Pararhizobium sp. A13: one gene and its partner. The protein of the gene in region 1 interacts with the protein of each later gene in a pairwise test. Links are inferred from orthologs where the notes say so. Each region holds a gene or a part of one and is shown in the gene's direction. Other genes may lie near its edges. The genes, in order: WI754_RS07130 and WI754_RS15500.

Region 1 (11,527 bases):
AAGGATGTGCTGGCAAAGCTCGAGGATGCCGACCGCAAGAACCCGGCGAGCCAGCTGATCGACGACCTGCCGCTGTTCCAGGTGGCGATCCGACGAGAGGAGCGGATGACGGTCGGCCCGTCCAAGGTGGAAGAGGCTTTGAAAAGCCTCAATCCGGATGATATGACGCCGCGCGAAGCGATGGATGCGCTTTATGCGCTGAAGAAACAACTTGGCAATTCTTGAACGCTACAGTCCTGTGCATTCTCGGACAAAAGGTCTATAGCGCATGCACAAGCAGCGGCTCGTTGAGCCCGCCGGACAGGAACACGGTCGGCATTTGATGACCATACACGACACCTCATTTCCCGATATCCTGAATGTCGCAGCGCTGAGGGCCAAGTGCAGTTTCATCGCTTCAGCGCATGCGGAGCAACGCGACCTGATGCGCCGGGCGTTGCTCGCCGCCTTCAAGCAGGCCAATCTCGACGGCCGTCAAAACGCCCATGAACTGCTCAAGCAGGATGGCAGCGGTCTCAAATGCGCCGAGCGGATTTCCTGGCTGCAGGACCAGCTGATCACCGTCCTGCACGACTTCGTTCTGAACGAGGTTTTCGACGCCGCCAATGCGCAGCCCTGGGCCCGCATCGCCGTTACAGCCGTCGGCGGCTATGGCCGCGGCACGCTGGCGCCTGGCTCGGATATCGATCTTCTCTTCCTGCTGCCGGTGAAGAAGGCCGTCTGGGCCGAGCCGTCGATCGAGTTCATGCTCTATATCCTGTGGGATCTCGGCTTCAAGGTCGGCCACGCCACGCGCACGATCGACGAGTGTGTCCGACTGGCGCGCGGCGATATGACGATCCGCACCGCAATCCTCGAATCGCGCTACATCTGCGGGTCGCGCGAGCTGGCGGACGAACTGGAAACCCGGTTCGACAGCGAAATCGTCAAGAACACCGGTCCGGACTTTATCGCCGCCAAGCTCGCCGAGCGCGACGAGCGCCACCGCAAGGCCGGCGACACGCGCTATCTGGTTGAGCCGAACGTCAAGGAAGGCAAGGGTGGCCTGCGCGACATCCACACGCTGTTCTGGATCGCCAAATATTTCTACCGGGTCAAGGATTCGGCCGACCTGGTCAAACTCGGTGTTCTCTCACGCCAGGAATACGAGCTTTTCCAGAAGTCTGATGATTTTCTCTGGGCGGTACGCTGCCATATGCATTTCCTGACCGGCAAGGCCGAGGAGCGGCTGTCCTTCGACATCCAGCGCGAGATCGCGGAAGCCCTCGGCTATCATGATCACCCCGGCATGACCGCCGTCGAACGCTTCATGAAGCACTATTTCCTGGTGGCAAAGAACGTCGGCGATCTCACCCGCATCTTCTGCGCAGCGCTCGAAGACCAGCAGGCCAAACAGCTTCCGGGGTTCACCGCGGCGCTCAGCCGTTTCACGCACCGTGTCCGCAAGATCGCCGGCACTCTGGAATTCGTCGATGACGGTGGGCGCATCGCGCTCGCGAGCTCTGATATCTTCAAGCGCGATCCGATCAACCTGATCCGCATCTTCCATGTCGCCGATATCAATGGCCTGGAGTTCCATCCGGCCGCCTTGAAGCAGGTGACCCGGTCGCTCGGCCTGATCACTCAGGCCGTGCGCGATAACGAGGAGGCCAACCGGCTCTTCATCTCGATGCTGACTTCGCGCCGCCAGCCGGAGCTGATCCTGCGGCGGATGAACGAGGCCGGCGTGCTCGGCCGCTTCATCCCGGAATTCGGCAAGATCGTCTCGCTGATGCAGTTCAACATGTATCACCACTATACGGTAGACGAGCATCTCCTGCGCGCCGTCGATGTCTTGTCGCGCATCGACCAGGGCCGCGACGAGGAGCTGCATCCGCTTGCCGTCAAGCTGATGCCGAACGTCGAGGATCGTACCGCGCTGTTCGTGGCCGTGCTCCTCCATGACGTTGCCAAGGGGCGCCCCGAGGACCATTCCACCGCCGGTGCCAAGGTTGCGCGCAAACTCTGCCCGCGCTTCGGCCTGACGCCGAAACAGACGGAAACGGTTGCTTGGCTGATCGAGGAGCATCTGACGATGTCGATGGTCGCCCAGACGCGTGATCTCAACGACCGCAAGACGATCATCGATTTCAGCGAAAGGGTGCAGTCGCTCGACCGGTTGAAAATGCTGCTCGTGCTGACGATCGCCGACATCCGTGCCGTCGGCCCGGGCGTGTGGAACGGCTGGAAGGGTCAGCTTCTGCGCACCCTCTACTACGAAACAGAACTGCTCCTCTCCGGCGGCTTTTCCGATCTGCCGCGCAAGGAGCGCGCCGCTCATGCCGCCGACGTGCTCTACAACGCGCTGTCCGACTGGAGCCAGAAGGACCGGAAAACCTATACGAAGCTGCACTACCAGCCGTATCTGCTCTCCGTGCCGCTGGAGGATCAGCTCCGCCACGCCCGCTTCATCCGTGAGGCCGACAAGGCCGGCCGGGCACTGGCGACGATGGTCAGGACCCACCAGTTCCACGCCATCACGGAAATCACCGTGCTGTCGCCCGACCATCCGCGCCTTCTGGCTGTCATCGCCGGCGCCTGTGCCGCGGCCGGCGCCAACATCGTCGACGCGCAGATCTTCACGACGTCCGACGGGCGGGCACTGGACACGATCCTCGTCAACCGCGAATTCCCGAACGATGACGACGAGACGCGCCGCGCCGCCAGCATCGGCAAGATGATCGAGGATGTGTTGTCGGGCAAGAAGCGGCTGCCGGAGGTGATCGCCAGCCGGACCAAGCACCGCAAGCGCAACAAGGCCTTCACGGTGCCGCCGGCCGTCACCATCAGCAACAGCCTCTCCAACAAGTTCACCGTCATCGAGGTGGAATGCCTCGACCGCACCGGCCTCCTGTCGGAGATCACGGCCGTGTTGTCCGACCTTTCGCTCGATATCGCCTCCGCGCACATCACCACCTTCGGCGAGAAGGTCATCGATACCTTTTACGTCACCGACCTCGTCGGCCAGAAGATCACCAATGAGGCCCGCCACAGCAATATCGTGGCCAGGCTGAAGGCCGTCATGTCGGACGAGGCCGACGAGATGAGAGACCGCATGCCGTCGGGCATGATCGCGCCGCAGAACACCCAGCGTCCGGCGGCCGCTCCCAGAAAAACCAAGGCGGATTCATGAGCCTCGTCCGGAAATTCATGACGGTCGGCGGTGCCACGCTCGGCAGCCGCATCTTCGGTTTCGCCCGCGAAACGCTGATGGCGGCAGCCCTCGGCACTGGGCCCATGGCCGACGTCTTCTACGCCGCTTTCCGCTTCCCGAACCTCTTTCGCCGTCTGTTTGCCGAGGGCGCCTTCAATGCCGCCTTCGTGCCGCTCTTTTCCAAAGAGATCGAGGCGAACGGGACTGACGGCGCCAAGCGCTTCTCCGAAGAAGTCTTCGGCGTGCTCTTTTCGGTGCTCTTCATCCTCACCATCGTCATGGAGCTTTCCATGCCGCTTCTGGTGCGCTTCGTCATCGCGCCGGGCTTTGCCGACGATCCGCAGAAGTTCGGCATCACGGTCAGCATGGCGGCGGTGATGTTCCCCTACCTGATGTGCATGTCGCTGACCGCAATGATGAGCGGCATGCTGAACTCGCTGCATCATTTCTTCGCCGCCGCCGTCGCCCCGATCTTCCTCAATGTTGTGATGATCGGTGCGCTGTTCTACGCGCTCTATACCGGCGCCGACCCGTTGGCGACCGCCTGGTATCTGTCCTGGGGTGTGCTGGCGGCCGGCATCCTGCAGCTTGCCGTCGTCTATCTCGGCGTTCTCCACGCCGGCATGAGCATCGGCCTGCGTTTTCCCCGCTTCACGCCCAACGTCAAGCGCCTGCTGATCCTTGCCGTACCTGCCGCGATCACCGGCGGCATCACCCAGATCAACCAGCTGATCGGCCAGGCGATCGCCTCGGCCCAGGACGGCGCCATCGCAGCCTTGCAATATGCCGATCGCATCTATCAGCTGCCGCTCGGCGTCGTCGGCATCGCCGTCGGCGTGGTGCTTCTGCCGGAACTGTCCCGCGCGCTCAAGGGCGGCAATCTGCGCGAAGCCGGAAACCTGCAGAACCGTTCAATCGAATTCGTGCTGTTCCTGACGATCCCGGCGGCTTTCGCGCTCTGGATTCTCTCCGACGAGATCATCCGCGTGCTCTACGAACGCGGCGCCTTCCACCAGCAGAACACCGAGATCGTCGGCTCGATCCTCGCCATTTACGGCATTGGCCTGCCGGCCTTCGTCCTGATCAAGGCGCTGCAACCTGGCTTTTACGCCCGCGAGGACACGAAGACGCCGATGCGCTTTTCCGTCGTCGCCGTCGCCGTCAATTGCGCTGCAGCCCTGACCCTGTTCCCGCGTCTCGGGGCACCCGGCATCGCAATCGCCGAAGCGACGGCCGGTTGGCTCAGCACCGTCCTGCTCTTCGTCACGCTGCTGCGCCGCGGCCATCTCGTTTGGGAATGGGCGCTTATGCGCCGGACAGCTCTTCTCATTGTTTCTGCGGCTATCATGGGTGGGGTGCTTTATTATCTCCGCGACGTCTTTGCGGTATCGCTCGCCTCCGGCGCGTCGCTGTTGACGAAGGTTGCAACGCTCAGCCTGCTGATTGCCGTCTCGATGATCGTCTATTTCGCCGTCGCCTTCCTGATCGGCGGTGCCGATCTCGGCATGATCCGGCGGAATTTGAAGCGGAAAGCCGGCGCCAAACCAGCCCCGCCCGCCGATATCTGAAGGTCGCACCCATGAAGCAGATGATCGCGCGCGTTGCACTTGTCGTCCCGGACTATGATGCGGCCATTGCCTTCTATTGCGATGTGCTCGGCTTCGACGTCTTGGAAGACACCGATCTTGGTAACGGCAAGCGCTGGGTGCTGGTGCGTCCGAAAGGCGCCACGGAAACGGCGCTGCTGCTCGCCAGGGCCGATAGCCTTGAGCAGCAGGCGGCCGTCGGAAACCAGGCGGGCGGCCGGGTCGGCTTCTTTCTGTTCACCGACGATTTCGGCCGTGACCACACGGCGATGCTCGGGGCAGGGGTCCGGTTTCTGGAGGAACCGCGCCGCGAGGCCTATGGAACAGTCGCGGTCTTTGCCGATCCCTTCGGCAATATGTGGGATTTGCTTCAGCCGGTGGCCTGAAGTCGCGCCGCGTCAGGCGCGCCTTGCTGACCGGCGTCTGGCACTGAGAATGCCGCCGCGTGCTCTTCCGCAATGAACCCACTGGCGCCGGGGGCCGGTATCGACGTGAACGATACCGTTGCAATAGCGGCCGATGCCGCCGATGCCCGGCGCCGTTCTCGCTGCGGCGATGATCCTGCTTTCCGACACTCCGGGCACGCGAATATCTGCGGCCTGACACAGTCGGTGCAGCGAACCCCGGCGATGAGCATGGGGGCGGTGACCTGACGTCACCAGCGGGCGCTGTCCGGTTTTCATGGCAATATGCGCCAATATGCCCTCGAGACGGGGAGAAAAGCAGCCCGTCCTGACGGATACTGTCTGGATGGTGTAGGCAGCAGACCTGCTATACGCAGGGAGCTTGACTTTACGCACCCGGCCATCTTTGGCATCGGCCGTGGCAAAGCTGGAAACGGTCAGCAGGCATGCAAGAGCAATCCAGAGCAGGTTACGCATGGCAATCCCCTTGGCATGAGCCCGTTCAACATCCGCTTCCGGATGGGGGCGCACGCAAATGTCGGTTCGCCGCGCGGTTCGATTTGCGCGGTAAAACAGAACGACCTTGGCCACGGTGGCGGGTTGGGAAATTCATCTTAAATGAAGCAATTTTATGAAATTTTCTACCTATACCTCGAAAGTGGTAGCCCGTAATTCGGCCTTCTTTATTAACACGGTAGGAATATTAGAGGATAAAATTCCATCTTGGGCATGAAGAATCAAAGCCTTGCCGCCAGTTTGCGGGCATAGGATCGGCAGGTCGGCTACGTCGTTTGGCGGACGCTTGCGCTGGCGAAAGCCAAAACACCGCGGCTCGCCTCTTGATCACCGCCACACCTGTGTGCATAAGCCCGCCAACAGCAACAGAGGCCGGGCCCTCCACAAGCCCGAATGAGGACACGATGTCAGACTTCAAGCCGCTCGTTTTTTCCGGCGTCCAGCCCACAGGCAATCTCCATCTCGGCAATTATCTCGGCGCGATCCGCAAGTTCGTGGCGCTGCAGGAGAATAACGACTGCATCTATTGCGTCGTCGATCTGCACGCGATCACTGCCCAGCTCGTCCATGAGGACATGCCCAACCAGATTCGCTCGATCGCCGCCGCCTTCATCGCCTCCGGCATCGACCCGAAGAAGCATATCGTCTTCAACCAGTCGGCTGTGCCGCAGCACGCGGAGCTCGCCTGGGTCTTCAATTGCGTCGCCCGCATCGGATGGATGGAACGCATGACGCAGTTCAAGGACAAGTCCGGCGGCAAGAACGCCGAGCAGATGTCGCTTGGCCTGCTTGCCTATCCGAGCCTGATGGCCGCCGACATCCTCGTCTACCGCGGCACGCACGTGCCGGTCGGGGATGACCAGAAGCAGCATCTGGAGCTTGCCCGCGATATCGCGATGAAGTTCAACATCGACTTCATGGAGCATATCCGCAAGACCGACTACGGCGTCGACATCAAGGTCGGCGAAGAGCCGGTGCATGCCTATTTCCCGATGGTCGAGCCGCTGATCGACGGGCCGGCGCCCCGCGTCATGAGCCTGCGCGACGGCACCAAGAAAATGTCGAAATCGGATGCCTCCGACCTGTCGCGCATCAACCTGATGGATGATGCCGATACGATCTCGAAGAAGATCCGTAAGGCAAAGACGGACCCGGATGCATTGCCGGGCGAGGTCGAGGGCCTCAAGGGGCGCGCGGAAGCGGACAACCTCGTCGGCATCTATGCGGCCCTTGCCGACAGGACCAAGAGCCAGGTTCTGGAGGAGTTTGGCGGCCAGCAGTTCTCGGTCTTCAAGCCGGCGTTGGTGGATCTGGCGGTCAACGTTCTCGCGCCGATCTCGGGCGAGATGCGCCGCCTGATGGATGACACGACCCACATCGACGGCATCCTGCGCGATGGCGGCGAACGGGCCCGGGCGCGGGCGGAAGTGACCATGAAACAGGTCCGGGAAATCGTCGGCTTTCTGCAATAATTCGCCGCAAAAGAAACCTTGCAGCCAAAAATATCGGGTGTAAGAGTCCCGCTATGGTTTCAACACGACTCTCAAGACTGGAAGGTCACCGCCGCAAGTTTATGGCGGTAATCGACGATACGCCGGAATGCAGCCGGGCCGTTCACTATGCCGGCATGAGGGCCAAGAATTCCAATGGCGGCATGGTTCTTCTGTACGTCATTGCCGACGGCGATTTCCAGCAATGGCTGGGCGTCGAAGGCATCATGCGGGCAGAAGCGCGTGAAGAGGCCGAGGCAACGCTCGCCAAGATTGCGCAGACGGTGCGCGAGACGATCGGCATCGAGCCCGAAATGGTGATTCGCGAAGGCAGCGCAACCGAGCAGATCTACAGCCTGATCGAGGAAGACCGGGACATCGCGATCCTCGTGCTTGCGGCCGGTTCTGCCAAGGATGGTCCGGGGCCGCTGGTATCCTCGATCGCCGGCAAGACGGCGGCATTTCCGATCCCGGTGACCGTGATACCGGACATTCTGACTGACGCGGAAATCGACGCGCTGAGCTGAAAGCAGCATCAGCCGTTTTCATCCTTCCGGGCCGGAAACGGTCCCTGGCGCATCTTGAAGCCGTTGTTCAAACCGCCTATATTCTTTTGAATAATTCTAAACAGGCTGGTTGAACGTCATCCCGGCCGACGCGGAGAAAGACATGTTCATCCAGACGGAAGCCACCCCGAACCCAGCGACGCTGAAATTCCTGCCCGGCAAGGTGGTGATGGAAAACGGCACGGCGGAGTTCCGCGATGCGGAAGAAGCCGCAGCCGGTTCGGCGCTCGCCTCCCGGCTGTTTATGATTCCCGGCGTCACTGGCGTCTATTTCGGCTACGATTTCATCACCGTGACCAAGGAAGATCAGGAGTGGCAGCATCTGAAGCCGGCCATTCTCGGCTCGATCATGGAGCATTTCATGTCCGGCCAGCCGGTCATGGCGGTGCAGACCCGCGCTGAAGAAAGCGACCAGGACGGCGAGTTCTTCGAGGAAGGCGACGAAACCATCGTCGCGACGATCAAGGAGCTGCTGGAAACCCGCGTGCGCCCCGCCGTTGCCCAGGATGGCGGCGACATTACGTTCAAGGGGTTCCGTGACGGTACGGTGTTCCTCAACATGAAAGGCGCCTGCTCCGGTTGCCCGTCCTCGACGGCGACGCTGAAGCATGGGGTGCAGAACCTGTTGCACCATTTCATTCCCGAAGTGCAGGCGGTCGAGGCCGTCTGAGCGAGCGTAAACCTGTGCCGCGACTATGCGTTAGAGTTCAACATCCATGATCGTTCTGGCCATCGATACGGCTGGGACGGGTTGTTTTGCAGCCGTTTATGACAGCACCGCCGATAAGGTACTGGCATCTGCCGGCGCCGATATCGGCCGTGGTCATGCTGAGCAACTGCTGGCTTTCATCGATCAGGCACTTGCCGAAAGCGGCAAGACCCTTTCTGACATCGATCGCATTGCCGTCACCATCGGTCCCGGCTCCTTCACCGGTATCCGGGTCGGTGTTGCCGCGGCGCGTGGCTTCGCTCTGGCCTTGGGTGTGCCTTCCGTCGGTGTTTCCATCCTCGCAGCGCTTGCCAAATCCGCGGCTGAGAAGCATCCGGGACGGCCGGTCCTTGCCGCAATGGATGCGAAACGTGACGAACTCTATTGCCAGATATTCGAGGCGGCCGGCGCTCCGCGGACCGAGGCGCAGATCGTCGAGCTTGGCGATGCGCGGCACATGTTCGCGGGGTTCGACGGCGTCATCTGCGGCTCCGCCACCCGGCATCTTACCGATGCTCCCTTGCCGGATGTGGCACAGATCGACGTCGCCGATATCGGTACTGTGGCACGGCTTGGTGTCGTTGCCGATCCGTCGCTGGGCAAGCCGAGCCCGCTGTATTTGCGCGGGCCGGACGTGAGGCCGCAGGCCGGCTTTGCCGTGGCGCGGGCGTAAGAGCGTAAGATGTCGCTGACTGACTATTTTATCCGCAAACCCGAGTTCGAAATCGTCACGCTGGAAGCGGACGACCTGCCGAAGGCAGCTGCCATTCACAAGTTGCGCTTCACATCCCCGTGGAGCGATGGCGAACTGCATTCGCTGCTGGTTCAGGATACTGTCTTCGGGTTTATCGCACGCCAGAGCAATGCCTCTGCGCGGCCTTTGACCGGCGGCTTCGTACTGTCGCGCGTCGCCGCCGGCGAGGCGGAAATCCTGACGATCGGCGTCGATCCGCGTTTTTCGCGCCTGGGCCTCGGCTGGCGGCTGATGCGGGCAGCCCTGCGCGAGGCGCGTGATCAGGCGGCAGAGGCGGTCTTCCTCGAAGTCGATGAAACCAATGTTGCTGCCATTGGCCTTTATCGCAAGCTCGGTTTTGTCGATGTCGGCAAAAGACGGGCCTATTATCAGGGTGCCGGTGGCAACAGGACAGCAGCCCTTGTCATGCGCCTCGATCTTGGCTAGCCGTACTGCCTTTGAATGAGGGACGCGCTTGCGCCGCCACGCCGACCAGACGATCAGGGATCGAGATATCTGCCGCACCGCCGTCCGGCTGCGGGCGTGGAGTTTGCGCGCGTGATCAATTGGCTGCGCGTCACGCTCTGCATGACACTGTTGTTTGTCGCGACGCTCGTCCTGCTCCCGATGCAATTGGTCTTTCTCTGGCTGGATACGCCGCGGCGGCGCAGGCTTCCGCGTCTCTGGCACCGAATGGCCTGCCGCCTGGTCGGCATCCGGGTCCGCGTCCACGGCATGCCGGACCGTCAGCGACCGTTGATGCTGGTGTCAAACCATGCGAGCTGGAAGGATATCCTCGTTCTCGGCTCGATCGCCGACGTGGTGTTCGTTGCCAAGTCGGACGTGAAGGCCTGGCCGGTCTTCGGCGTGCTCGCCCGGCTCCAGAAGACGATTTTCATAGAACGCGACCAGAAGCGCACCACCGGCAATCAGGTCAACGAGATCGGCAAGCGGCTGGCCGATGGCGAGATCGTCGTTCTGTTTCCCGAAGGCACGACGTCCGACGGCAACCGGCTGCTCGAAATCAAGACATCGCTGTTCGGCGCCGCGGCGTCCGCCGTGCCGCTGTCCCCGACGGGTGTCGTGCATGTCCAGCCGGTTGCCATCGCCTATACCGGCATTCACGGCATGCCGATGGGACGCTACCACCGGCCGATTGCAGCCTGGCCCGGCGATATCGCGCTGGCACCGCATCTGCTTGGCATCCTTTACGAGGGGGCCGTCGATGTGGACGTTATTTTCGGCGAACAGATCACCTATACGCCGGAGAGCAACCGTAAGGCGGTCAGCCGGCAGGTGGAGAAGAGCATCCGTTCCATGCTGGCGCTCAAGCTGCGCGGCCGCTGAACGCCGAAAGGGCTTCAATTTTGCCCCTCTTTGCTCTATGGAACCGCCCATGACACAGGAAACAGCAGTTTTGTCCGCAAAGCCCGAAATGGCGCTCGAAAGCTCAGCAGTCCGCAAGGTTTTTGTGAAGACCTATGGCTGCCAGATGAACGCCTATGATTCCGACCGGATGACGGACGCGCTGGCAAAGGATGGCTATGTCTCGACCGACGTCATGGAAGACGCCGATCTGGTGCTGCTCAACACCTGTCACATCCGCGAGAAGGCGGCCGAAAAGGTCTATTCGGCGCTTGGCCGCCTGCGCGAGCTGAAGAAGAAAAAGGCAGGCGAAGGCCGCGAAATGATGATCGGCGTCGCCGGCTGTGTCGCCCAGGCGGAGGGTGATGAAATCCTGCGCCGGGCGCCGGCCGTCGATCTCGTCATCGGCCCGCAGACCTATCACCGGCTTCCCGAAGCCCTGAAGCGCGTCAAGCGCGGCGAGCGCGTGCTCGAGACCGACTACGCCATCGAGGACAAGTTCGAGCATCTGCCGGCGCCGGACAAGGCAAAGACCAGGGCAAGGGGCGTCACCGCCTTTTTGACGGTCCAGGAAGGCTGCGACAAGTTCTGCACGTTCTGCGTCGTGCCCTATACGCGCGGCTCGGAAGTCTCCCGCCCGGTCACCCAGATCGTTTCCGAAGCGCAGAGGCTCGTCGATGGCGGCGTGCGCGAAATCACGCTGCTCGGCCAGAACGTCAATGCCTGGCATGGCCCCGGCCCGAATGGCGAAACATGGGGGCTCGGTGAGCTTCTGCACCGTCTGGCGGCGATCGAGGGCCTCGCCCGTTTACGCTACACCACCAGCCACCCGCGCGATATGGACGACAGCCTGATCGCCGCGCATCGCGACCTGCCGCAGCTGATGCCCTATCTGCACCTGCCGATCCAGTCGGGCTCCAACCGTATCCTGAAAGCGATGAACCGGCGCCACACGACGGCGGAGT
Region 2 (12,157 bases), 1.7 Mb from region 1 along the record:
GCCTCGGCCATCAGCGCCCGGATGTTTTCGACGACCTCCCCCCTGGGGTCGGCAGTGACAACCACGTGTTTTGCAACCGGGGTCGGGGACAATTCACTGGCGTCATTGAGGAGAATGGCTCCGCTGTCGGCCTGCGCTTCCGCCGGAAAAACCGGACCTGCGGCGCTTGTCGGAGCAAGAAGCGTGCGGCCGGCATAAAGCCCGATGCCTGCGGATACCCCTGCCAACAGCGCGCGCCGTGTCAAATGCCCCATGAATTCCCTGCCCCTTGCCCCGATTGCCCATCTGGGAATCACGTCTGTAACGGTGCAACGACAGGATTAATTCGCGGACGAACAAATTCAATGGCAAAGAAAAACCGGGCGACAGGATCGCCCGGTTTTCATCTTGACATGGAGGAACCGTTACTCTTCCGTTGCAGCGGGCGGCTCGCCTTCCGGCACGTCCGACCCGGCCGCAATCTCGTCTTCCTCATCGGATTCCGGCTCGCTGATCCGCTCGACCGAGACGACCTTCTCGTCCTTGGCTGTCGAGAAGATCGTCACACCCTTGGTCGCGCGGCTGGCAAGGCGGATGCCGTTGACAGGCACGCGGATCAGCTGGCCGCCATCCGACACCAACATGATCTGATCGTTGTCTTCGACCGGGAAGGCTGCGACGAGTTCGCCGATTTCGCCCGTCTTCGACGTGTCCGTCGCGCGGATGCCCTTGCCACCGCGGCCGGAGGTGCGGAAATCGTAGGTGGACGACCGCTTGCCGAATCCCTTGACCGAGACCGTCAGCACGAACTGTTCGCGCGCCTTCAGTTCCTCGTAACGGGCCTCGTCAAGTTGACCTTCCTCAGTCACCTCTTCGCCGACCAGAGCGATTTCCTCGTCTTCGCCGGTTGCCGCGCGCCGTTCTGCCGCGGCGCGCTTCAGGTAGGCAGCGCGTTCCCAAGGCTCGGCACCGACATGGCCGACGATGGTCATCGAGATGATCCTGTCGTTTTCACCGAGCGAGATGCCGCGGACGCCGATCGAGTTTCGGCCCGCGAAGACGCGCACATCATCGACTGGGAACCGGATGCACTGGCCGAGAGCCGTCGTTAGAAGGACGTCGTCCTGATCGGTACAGGTCTCGACGGAGAGGATTTCATCACCCTCCTCCTCGAGCTTCATGGCGATCTTGCCGTTGCGGTTGACCTGGACGAAATCCGACAGCTTGTTGCGGCGAACCGTGCCGCGGGTGGTCGAGAACATCACGTCGAGGTTTTCCCAAGTGCTCTCGTCCTCAGGCAGCGGCATGATCGTGGTGATGCGTTCGCCGGCTTCGAGTGGCAGCATGTTGATCAGTGCCTTGCCGCGCGACTGCGGCGTTCCGATCGGCAGACGCCAGACCTTCTCCTTGTAGACGATGCCACGCGAGGAGAAGAACAGGATCGGCGTGTGCGTGTTGGCGACGAAAAGCCTCGTCACGAAATCCTCGTCGCGCGTCGCCATGCCGGAGCGGCCCTTGCCGCCGCGACGCTGCGCCCGGTAGGTCGTCAGCGGCACCCGCTTGATATAGCCGAGGTGGGACACGGTGATGACCATGTCTTCCTGGGCGATCAGATCCTCATCGTCCATGTCCGGACCGCCTTCGACGATCTCGGTGCGGCGCGGCGTGCCGAATTCGTCGCGCACGGCTATAAGCTCGTCCTTCACGATCGTCATGATGCGGACGCGCGAGGAGAGGATGTCCAGATAATCGCTGATCTCGGTGCCGATCTTGTTGAGTTCGTCGCCGATTTCGTCACGTCCAAGCGCCGTCAGGCGGGCGAGACGAAGTTCAAGGATCGCCCTCGCCTGCTCTTCCGACAGGTTGTAGGTGAGGTCCTCATTGATCCGGTGGCGCGGATCGTCGATCAGCCGGATCAGGCTCTCGACATCGGAGGCAGGCCAGCGGCGCGTCATCAATTGCTCGCGGGCGGTCTGCGGATCCGGCGCCTCGCGGATCAGCTTGATGATCTCGTCGATATTGGCAACCGCAATGGCGAGACCGACCAGAACGTGCGCGCGCTCACGCGCCTTGCGCAGCAGGTACTTCGTGCGCCGGCTGATGACTTCCTCGCGGAAGGCCACGAAGGCGCGCAGCATGTCGAGCAGCGTCATCTGCTCCGGCTTGCCGCCGTTCAGCGCCACCATGTTGCAGCCGAAGGAGGTCTGCAGCGGCGTGTAGCGATAAAGCTGGTTGAGGATGACCTCCGCATTGGCGTCGCGCTTGAGTTCGACGACGACGCGGTAGCCCTGGCGGTCGGATTCGTCGCGCAGGTCGGAAATGCCCTCGATGCGCTTGTCCTTGACCAGTTCTGCCATCTTCTCGATCATCGTCGCCTTGTTCACCTGATAGGGAACTTCGGTGATGATGATCTGTTCGCGATCGCCGCGCATCGGTTCGATGGTGGCGCGGCCGCGCATGATGACCGAGCCGCGGCCCGTCTCATAGGCCGAGCGGATGCCGGAGCGGCCAAGGATGAAGGCGCCGGTCGGGAAGTCCGGTCCGGGAATGATCTCCATCAATTGCGGCAGTTCGAGCGCCGGATCGTCGATCAGCGCGATGCAGCCGTTGATGACTTCCATCAGGTTGTGCGGCGGGATGTTCGTCGCCATGCCGACCGCGATGCCGCCTGCGCCATTGACCAGCAGATTCGGGAACTTGGCCGGAACGACCGAGGGTTCGTTCAGCGTACCGTCATAGTTGTCGCGGAAATCGACCGTTTCCTTGTCGAGGTCGTCGAGCAGCGCATGCGCTGCCTTCTGCAGCCGGCATTCCGTGTAGCGTTCGGCCGCCGGTGGATCGCCGTCGATGGAGCCGAAATTGCCCTGACCGTCGATCAGCGGCAGACGCAACGACCAAGGCTGCGCCATGCGCGCCAGGGCGTCGTAAATCGCCATGTTGCCGTGCGGGTGGTATTTACCCATCACGTCACCGGTGACGCGGGCGCATTTGACGTATTTCTTGTTCCAGTCGATGCCGAGTTCGCTCATCCCCCAGAGGATGCGGCGGTGAACCGGCTTCAGACCGTCGCGGACATCGGGAAGAGCGCGGCTGACGATGACGCTCATGGCGTAATCGAGATACGACCGCTGCATTTCCTCCATGATGGAAATAGGCTCGATGCCTGGTGGATTCTTGCCGCCGCCGGGTGTGGTTTGTTCAGTCAATTTCGATCACGATCTTTGTTCAGAATCAGACAGATTTTTATAGCCGAATGCATTGGCGAGCGCCAATTTCGGGGCCGGGTTTTGAACAGCCTTTTAGGCTCTTCGGCGCTATGGATGGCATTTGCAAGGCAAAAGCGAAGGAACGGTCCGAAACGGCTCTTTCCTTCGTCGATCCGGTCGCCTAACAATCCATGAGACGGCGATCATAAACAAGGCCGCGACGGGGACATCGGATGTCACACTTCGACCTTCTGATCAATGCGCTGACCACCATTCTGGTCACCATCGATCCACCCGGCCTCGCGCCGATCTTCCTCAGCCTGACCACGGGCATGAGCCGCCAACAACGGTTCCTTGTGGCGCGCCGCGGCACGCTGATCGCCTTCTTCATTCTCTCGGCCTTTGCCCTGTTCGGCAACGGCATCCTTTCGCTGTTGGGCATTTCGATCGGCGCGTTCCGGATCGCCGGCGGCCTGTTGCTCTTCTGGATCGCCTTCGAGATGATCTTCGAGAAAAGAAATGAGCGGAAGGAAAAAACCGGCGAAGCGGCCATCACCCGCGACCACATTCACAATATCGCAGTGTTTCCGCTGGCATTGCCCCTGATTGCCGGTCCCGGCGCGATCTCGGCGACGATCCTTTTGTCGGGATCCCTCTCCGCCACCATCGACAGGGCTCAGCTCATTCTCGTTATCGCCTTCTGTCTGGCCCTTCTCTTTGCCGCACTCGTCATTGCCGAGCGCATCGACAGGTTTCTCGGCGTCACCGGCCGCGCCATCCTGACACGACTGCTCGGCGTCATTCTGGCGGCTCTCGCCGTCCAGTTCGTCGTCGATGGCGTGAAGTCGGCTTTCGCGTGAGGCAGTCACGCCTCACCCCTGACGCAAGAAGGCCCGGTTTCCCGGGCCTTCTTTTGTTGTGCCGCAATTGGCAGAATCAGAACGGAATGTCGTCGTCCATGTCGCGTGAAAAGTTTCCGCCGCCCCCGCTGGAGCGGCCCGAAGGCGCAGACGCCGGACGATCGTAGTCGTCGCCGTAATTGCCGGAGCTTCCGCCGAGATTGCCGCCACCGTAGTCCGAGCCGCCACGACCGGCGCCGGCACCAGCGCCACCGCCGTCGCGGCCGTCGAGCATCGTCAGCGTCGAGTTGAAGCCCTGCAGCACCACTTCCGTCGAATAGCGATCCTGGCCGTCCTTGTCCTGCCATTTGCGGGTCTGCAGCGCGCCTTCGATATAAACCTTGGCGCCCTTCTTCAGATATTGCTCGGCAACCTTGCAGAGGCCCTCGTTGAAGATCACCACGCGGTGCCACTCGGTCTTTTCCTTGCGCTCGCCGGAATTGCGGTCGCGCCAGGTTTCCGACGTCGCGATGTTCAGGTTGGCGATCGGCCGGCCGTCCTGCGTGCGCCGGATTTCCGGGTCGGCCCCGAGGTTTCCGATCAAAATCACCTTGTTGACACTACCCGCCATCTTGCTTTTCCTGTTATCCCGCCCGGCATCGCTGCCCGGCCACCAAAATTTAGAGCGCGCACTTTAGCGGCTGACAGCTCACCATACGCCCCTTTGCATCCCGTCATCCACAACAGATTTTGAAGTTTGTTCTTTATTTGTTCTAGTAAACTCGTAATATCCTGTCAACCGACTCGGGAAAGCCAGCCTGTTTTTCGCATTGCGCCTCGACATGCGCTATGCCGTACTTAAATAGGAGCTTTCAATGGACTTACAAAGCTGGACACGATGAGCGAACTCAAGACCATTTCCATCCGCGGCGCGCGCGAGCACAATCTGAAGGGCATTGACCTTGACCTGCCGCGCAACAAGCTGATCGTCATGACCGGCCTGTCCGGTTCCGGAAAATCGTCGCTCGCTTTCGACACGATCTATGCGGAAGGCCAGCGCCGCTATGTCGAGAGTCTCTCGGCCTATGCCCGTCAGTTCCTCGAGATGATGCAGAAGCCGGATGTCGACCAGATCGACGGGCTGTCACCGGCGATCTCGATCGAGCAGAAAACGACCTCGCGCAATCCGCGCTCGACGGTCGGCACGGTCACCGAAATCTACGACTATATGCGCCTGCTGTTTGCCCGCGTCGGCGTGCCCTATTCTCCAGCCACCGGCCTGCCGATCGAAAGCCAGACGGTCAGCCAGATGGTCGATCGTGTCATCGATTTCGGTGAGGGAACACGGCTCTATATCCTGGCTCCGATCGTGCGCGGCCGCAAGGGCGAGTATAAGAAAGAGCTTGCCGAGCTGATGAAGAAGGGCTTTCAGCGCGTCAAGATCGACGGGCAGTTCTACGAGATCGCCGAGGCGCCGACGCTCGACAAGAAGTACAAGCACGACATCGACGTCGTCGTCGACCGCGTCGTCGTGCGCCCCGACCTGACGGCGCGTCTGGCCGACAGTCTCGAAACCTGCCTGACGCTCGCCGACGGCCTGGCCATCGCCGAATTCGCCGACAAGCCGCTGCCGCCGGAAGAGACGGCCGCGGGGGGCTCTGCCAACAAGTCGCTGAACGAGACGCACGAGCGCGTTCTGTTCTCCGAAAAATTCGCATGCCCCGTGTCCGGTTTCACAATTTCGGAGATCGAGCCGCGGCTGTTTTCGTTCAACAATCCGTTCGGTGCCTGCCCGACCTGCGACGGTCTTGGCAGCCAGCAGAAGATCGATGAGGCGCTGATCGTTCCGGAACCCGACCGGACATTGAAGAACGGTGCCATCGCGCCCTGGGCCAAGTCCTCGTCGCCCTACTACAATCAGACGCTCGAAGCCCTCGGCAAGGCGTTTGGCTTCAAGCTGTCAAACAAATGGAGCGATCTGTCCGACGAAGCCAGGCATGCGATCCTGCAGGGCACCGACGAAAAGATCAGTTTCCATTACGAGGACGGTGCGCGGTCCTACAACACCACCAAGACCTTCGAAGGCATCGTACCCAACCTGGAGCGGCGCTGGAAGGAGACCGACAGTGCCTGGGCACGCGAGGAAATCGAGCGCTACATGTCGGCGGCGCCCTGCCCTGCCTGCGACGGTTTCCGCCTGAAACCGGAAGCGTTAGCGGTCAAGATCGACAAGCTGCATATCGGCGAAGTGACCGATATGTCGATCCGCGTTGCGCGCGACTGGTTCGAGACACTGCCGGGCCATATGAATGCCAAGCAGAACGAGATCGCCGTTCGCATCCTGAAAGAAATCCGCGAGCGGCTGCGCTTCCTCAACGATGTGGGCCTGGAATATCTCAGCCTCTCGCGCAATTCTGGGACGCTGTCGGGCGGCGAAAGCCAGCGTATCCGGCTGGCCTCGCAGATCGGTTCGGGCCTGACCGGCGTGCTCTACGTGCTCGACGAGCCGTCGATCGGCCTGCATCAGCGCGACAATGCCCGGCTGCTCGAGACGCTTCGGCATCTGCGCGACATCGGCAATACGGTGATCGTCGTCGAGCACGACGAGGATGCGATCCTGACTTCCGACTATGTCGTGGATATCGGACCCGCCGCCGGCATCCATGGCGGCGAGGTGGTCGCGCAAGGCGCGCCGTCCGACATCATCGCCAATCCGAACTCGCTGACCGGAAGATATCTTTCCGGCGAACTTTCGGTCGCCGTGCCGTCCGAACGGCGCAAACTGAAGAAGAAAAAGGAAATCACGGTTGTCGGCGCCCGCGCCAACAATCTGAAGAACGTCACGGCCTCGATCCCGCTCGGCATCTTCACCGCGGTCACCGGCGTATCGGGCGGCGGCAAGTCAACTTTCCTGATCGAGACGCTCTACAAGGCGGCCGCACGCCGCATCATGGGCGCGCGCGAAAATCCGGCGGAACACGACCGGATCGACGGTTTCGAACACATCGACAAGGTGATCGACATCGACCAGTCGCCGATCGGCCGCACGCCGCGCTCCAATCCGGCGACCTACACCGGCGCCTTCACCCCGATTCGCGACTGGTTTGCCGGCCTGCCGGAGGCAAAAGCGCGCGGCTACCAGCCTGGTCGTTTCTCCTTCAATGTCAAGGGTGGCCGCTGCGAGGCCTGCCAGGGCGACGGCGTCATCAAGATCGAGATGCACTTCCTGCCGGATGTCTATGTCACCTGCGATGTCTGCCACGGCAAACGCTACAATCGCGAGACGCTCGATGTGCATTTCAAGGGCAAATCGATCGCCGATGTGCTCGACATGACGGTCGAAGAAGGAGTCGAGTTCTTCGCCGCCGTTCCGGCCGTGCGCGACAAGCTGATCACGCTCAACCAGGTCGGCCTCGGCTACATCAAGGTCGGTCAGCAGGCCAACACGCTCTCGGGCGGCGAGGCGCAGCGCGTCAAGCTTGCCAAGGAGCTGTCGAAGCGTTCGACCGGGCGCACGCTCTATATTCTGGATGAACCAACAACTGGATTGCATTTCCATGATGTAGCCAAACTTCTTGAAGTTCTGCATGAACTCGTCAATCAGGGCAATTCGGTCGTCGTCATCGAGCACAATCTCGAGGTCATCAAGACCGCCGACTGGGTGATCGATTTCGGCCCCGAAGGTGGCGACGGCGGCGGCGAGGTCATTGCAGCAGGAACGCCAGAGGACATCGTCAAGGAAAAGCGGTCGCATACCGGGGCCTTCTTGAAGGAGCTGTTGGAAAGACGCCCGATCCGTAAGGCGGAAGCGGCGGAGTAAAAGGTAACGCGAGGGGGAGACAGCATGACCAAATCAGGCACGATCCGCTGCGGCATCGGCGGCTGGACCTTCGATCCTTGGGAGGGGACGTTCTATCCGGAAACGCTGTCGAAGAAGCGGCAGCTGGAATATGCCAGCCGGCAGCTGAAGGTCATCGAGGTCAACGGCACCTATTACAGCTCGCAGAAGCCGGAAACCTTTGCCAAATGGGCGGCCGAAGTGCCGGAGGATTTTGTCTTTTCCCTGAAAGCCAGCCGCTTTGCCACCAACAAGAAGGTGCTGGGCGAGGCGGGTGAATCGATCAGCCGATTTCTTGGCCAGGGGCTGACGGAGTTGGGGCCGCGTCTCGGCCCGATCCTGTGGCAATTCATGCCGACCAAGAAATTCGATGCCGATGATTTCGGTGCCTTTCTGGCACTGCTGCCGGAGAAGCAGGATGGCTTGACGCTGCGGCACGTCGTTGAAGTGCGCCATCCCTCGTTCCGGACGCCGGAATTCATCGCGCTGCTGGCAAGATACAATGTCGCGGTGGTCTGCGCCGATCACGCCGAATACCCGATGATCGCCGATGTCACTTCGGATTTCGTCTATGCGCGCCTGCAAACCGGTAGCGATGATGTCGAGACTTGCTACGATGAAAAGCGGCTCGATCTCTGGGCCGATCGGCTAAAGAACTGGGCTTCAGGCGGCGTGGTTGACGAGCTGGAGTTCGGCGCTCCCTCGCACAAGCCTGAAAAGAAACCCCGCGATGTCTTTGCCTTCTTCATCACCGAAGGCAAGGTCAATGCGCCGAATGGCGCGCGGGCACTGCAGAAGCGGGTGGACTGATCAGACCGAAAGCGGTTCGATTGCCGCTGCGAGGTCTTCCGCCGTCAGCCCCTCGCCTGCTTTGGCGCCGGCTCGTCCATGACGCCAGACACCGGCGGCGGCCGCCTCGAAGGCTGGCATGCCCTGCACCAGATGCGCGCCGACAATACCGGCAAGCGTATCTCCCGATCCTGCCGTCGCCAGCCACGGCGGCGCATTGGTGTTGATTGCAGCGCGGCCGTCGGGCGCGGCGATCACCGTATCTGCGCCCTTGTAGACGACGACGCCACGACTGCGTTTGGCGGCGGCAATGGCGCGGTCTACCTTGGAAAGGGCTTTATCGGCCTCGATATCCGGAAACAGCCGGGCGAACTCGCCCTCATGCGGTGTCATGACCAGGCGCGTTTCACCCTTTGCGTAGGCCTTGAAGAGCGACGCGGGGTCGTCCTTGAAAGCCGTGATGCCATCGGCATCGAGCACCAGTTTTCGCCCCGCGAGCATCAGGGCGTACCGCCGCGCCCTCTCCAGATCGCCAAATCCCGGGCCAAGCACGAAGGCGCTGATGCGTTTGTCGGCCAGCCAGTGCGAGAGGTCGTCTTCATCCTCGATCTGTTTCAACATCACCGCCGTCAGATGAGACGCATTGGCTTGCAGGGCCGCGGCGGGCGAGGCGATCGTCACCAATCCGGCCCCCGCCCTCAGTCCGGCGACCGCCGATAGCCGCGCGGCGCCTGTCGAAAGCGGGCCGCCCGAAAAAACCGCAAGGTGCCCGCGTTTGAATTTATGCGCGGCCGGGTCCAGGGCAAAGGCGTGCTCCCGCCAGAGATGCGGGCTGTTTTCGCAAAGCGTGCCTGCACGAGCACGCAGGATGCGCTCGGGGATGCCGATGTCGAACACCTCCAGCGTGCCGCAAAGCATCCGCCCCGGTGTCAGCAGATGTCCCGGCTTCCGGGCCACGAACGTGACCGTGTGACGGGCGTGAAAACTTGCTCCCAGCACCTGTCCGCTGCGGCCGTCGACACCGGAGGGCAGATCGACGGCGATGACCGGAAGATCCTGGCTCTCTACCGCCCGCATCACGCTTGCCGCCTCCGGCGGAACAGCGCGTGAAAGACCCGCTCCGAACAAAGCGTCGATGACGACGTCTCCGGCAATCGGGCCATAGTCCGCAAGCGGTTTCACCGCAACGCCGCAGCCCGCGTAGGCACGCGCTGCATCGCCTTTCAAGGCCGCCGGATTGCCCAAGGCATGGACTTCGACATCCGCGCCGCTGCCGCGCAAGGCGGCGGCGGCGATATAGCCATCCCCGCCATTGTTGCCGGGACCGCACAGGACGACAAACCGCAAGGCACCGGGATAAAGCCGCAAGGCCGCCGCCGAAACGGCCGTTCCGGCGGATGTCATCAGGCTGAAACTGTTGATCCCCGAGCGAGCCGCATCGGCATCGATCGCGGTCATTTCGGCGGGCGTAACGATGGCGTCGTTTCTAAAAGCTGGCATGGCCTCAAAATGCCCTGCTGGCGAAGCGCCTGCAAGGCTAAAACACGAACAGCAAATGTTTATTTTTTATGCATTTGCACATATTTAGCGCTTATCTATGCCGCTTAATACGGCCCTCAAACAAGCAACGCGCCCGCGATGACCAGCGACATACAAAAATTCATAAAAAATAGGCAAAAGGCGCTGTTTATTCTGAAGAAACAGCTATGATCGTCTCTGTTGGAGGAGTTTTCGTCCAAAACGGCATCGCATTTGCCATATCTGGCATGTAAAATGCATATTGAGGGCAAGCGGGCATAAGCCTGCTATAACGGGAGAAGCGGAGAGACATTTTCTCATGAAAAAGATCGAAGCGATCATAAAGCCTTTCAAGCTTGACGAAGTGAAGGAAGCCCTTCAGGAGGTTGGCCTGCAGGGTATCACCGTCACGGAAGCGAAGGGCTTTGGACGCCAGAAGGGCCACACGGAACTTTACCGTGGGGCAGAATACGTTGTTGATTTTCTCCCGAAGGTGAAAGTCGAAGTCGTGCTGGCAGACGAGAACGCCGAAGCCGTGATCGAGGCCATTCGAAACGCCGCCCAGACCGGGCGTATTGGTGATGGAAAGATTTTCGTCTCCAATATCGAAGAGGTCATTCGAATCCGCACCGGTGAGACAGGCATCGACGCCATCTGATCCGCCTGGCCGTTCGGTCCGGGCTACTACCTCGTCATCTCAAGAGAGGGACTTTCAAAAAATGACGACTGCAAATGATATCCTTAAGCAAATCAAGGATAACGACGTCAAGTTCGTGGATTTGCGCTTCACCGACCCCAAGGGCAAGCTGCAGCACGTAACGATGGACGTATCCTGTGTTGATGAGGACATGTTCGCCGATGGCGTGATGTTCGACGGTTCGTCGATCGGCGGCTGGAAGGCCATCAACGAGTCCGACATGGTGCTGATGCCCGATCCGGCAACCGTGCACATGGACCCCTTCTTCGCACAGTCAACGATGGTCATCGTCTGCGACATTCTCGATCCGGTCTCCGGCGAAGCCTATAACCGCGACCCACGCGGCATTGCCAAGAAGGCCGAAGCCTACCTCAAGGCTTCCGGCATCGGCGACACCGTCTTCGTCGGCCCCGAGCCGGAGTTCTTTGTCTTTGACGACGTGAAGTACAAGGCTGACCCGTACAACACAGGCTTCAAGCTCGACTCGTCCGAACTGCCGTCCAACGACGACACCGACTACGAGACCGGCAACCTCGGCCACCGTCCGCGCGTCAAGGGCGGTTATTTCCCGGTTCCGCCGGTCGACAGCTGCCAGGATATGCGCTCCGAAATGCTGACGGTGCTGACCGAAATGGGCGTCACCGTCGAAAAGCAGCACCACGAAGTGGCCGCTGCCCAGCACGAACTCGGCGTGAAGTTCGACACCCTGGTGCGCAACGCCGACAAGATCCAGATCTACAAGTACGTCGTGCACCAGGTCGCCAATGCTTATGGCAAGACGGCAACCTTCATGCCGAAGCCGATCTTCGGCGACAACGGCTCGGGCATGCACGTGCACCAGTCGATCTGGAAGGACGGCAAGCCGACCTTCGCCGGCGACGAATATGCCGGCCTGTCGGAAACCTGCCTCTTTTACATCGGCGGCATCATCAAGCATGCCAAGGCGATCAACGCCTTCACCAACCCGACGACGAACTCCTACAAGCGTCTGGTGCCGGGTTATGAAGCGCCGGTTCTGCTGGCCTACTCCGCCCGCAACCGCTCTGCCTCGTGCCGTATCCCATTCGGTACCGGTCCGAAGTCGAAGCGTGTCGAAGTTCGCTTCCCCGACCCGCTGGCAAACCCCTATCTCGGCTTTGCCGCCATGCTGATGGCCGGCCTCGACGGCATCAAGAACAAGATCCACCCCGGCAAGGCCATGGACAAGGATCTCTACGACCTGCCGCCGAAAGAACTGAAGAAGATCCCGACCGTCTGCGGTTCGCTGCGCGAAGCGCTCGAAAACCTCGAC

Evidence for each region.
Region 2: the proteins of WI754_RS07130 (region 1) and WI754_RS15500 interact in binary tests that used the Escherichia coli proteins (3 or more experiments, as listed by UniProt). The link is inferred for Pararhizobium sp. A13 from one-to-one orthologs.

The regions. Positions count from the first base shown.
Region 1 is NZ_CP149510.1:1,480,898-1,492,424, forward strand. What follows is about bases 1-3,372. They hold WI754_RS07130 ([protein-PII] uridylyltransferase), read left to right. Parts: upstream 1-322; coding sequence 323-3,172; downstream 3,173-3,372. Other genes in these bases: mutS (DNA mismatch repair protein MutS), read left to right, coding at 1-225; murJ (murein biosynthesis integral membrane protein MurJ), read left to right, coding at 3,169-3,372. Also shown: more of murJ, read left to right, coding at 3,373-4,761; WI754_RS07140 (VOC family protein), read left to right, coding at 4,773-5,165; WI754_RS07145 (D-Ala-D-Ala carboxypeptidase family metallohydrolase), read right to left, coding at 5,178-5,660; trpS (tryptophan--tRNA ligase), read left to right, coding at 6,104-7,171; WI754_RS07155 (universal stress protein), read left to right, coding at 7,225-7,716; WI754_RS07160 (NifU family protein), read left to right, coding at 7,859-8,425; tRNA (adenosine(37)-N6)-threonylcarbamoyltransferase complex dimerization subunit type 1 TsaB, read left to right, coding at 8,472-9,137; WI754_RS07170 (N-acetyltransferase), read left to right, coding at 9,147-9,644; WI754_RS07175 (lysophospholipid acyltransferase family protein), read left to right, coding at 9,756-10,544; tRNA (N6-isopentenyl adenosine(37)-C2)-methylthiotransferase MiaB, read left to right, coding at 10,594-11,527.
Region 2 is NZ_CP149510.1:3,141,947-3,154,103, reverse strand. The notes cover bases 9,383-12,157. They hold WI754_RS15500 (P-II family nitrogen regulator), read left to right. Parts: upstream 9,383-10,488; coding sequence 10,489-10,827; downstream 10,828-12,157. Other genes in these bases: glnA (type I glutamate--ammonia ligase), read left to right, coding at 10,889-12,157; WI754_RS15505 (NAD(P)H-hydrate dehydratase), read right to left, coding at 9,383-10,151. Also shown: WI754_RS15535 (FAD-binding protein), read right to left, coding at 1-254; gyrA (DNA gyrase subunit A), read right to left, coding at 405-3,185; WI754_RS15525 (MarC family protein), read left to right, coding at 3,419-4,045; WI754_RS15520 (single-stranded DNA-binding protein), read right to left, coding at 4,122-4,655; excinuclease ABC subunit UvrA, read left to right, coding at 4,923-7,844; WI754_RS15510 (DUF72 domain-containing protein), read left to right, coding at 7,869-8,672; more of WI754_RS15505, read right to left, coding at 8,673-9,382. UniProt on the Escherichia coli protein: P-II indirectly controls the transcription of the glutamine synthetase gene (glnA). P-II prevents NR-II-catalyzed conversion of NR-I to NR-I-phosphate, the transcriptional activator of GlnA. When P-II is uridylylated to P-II-UMP, these events are reversed.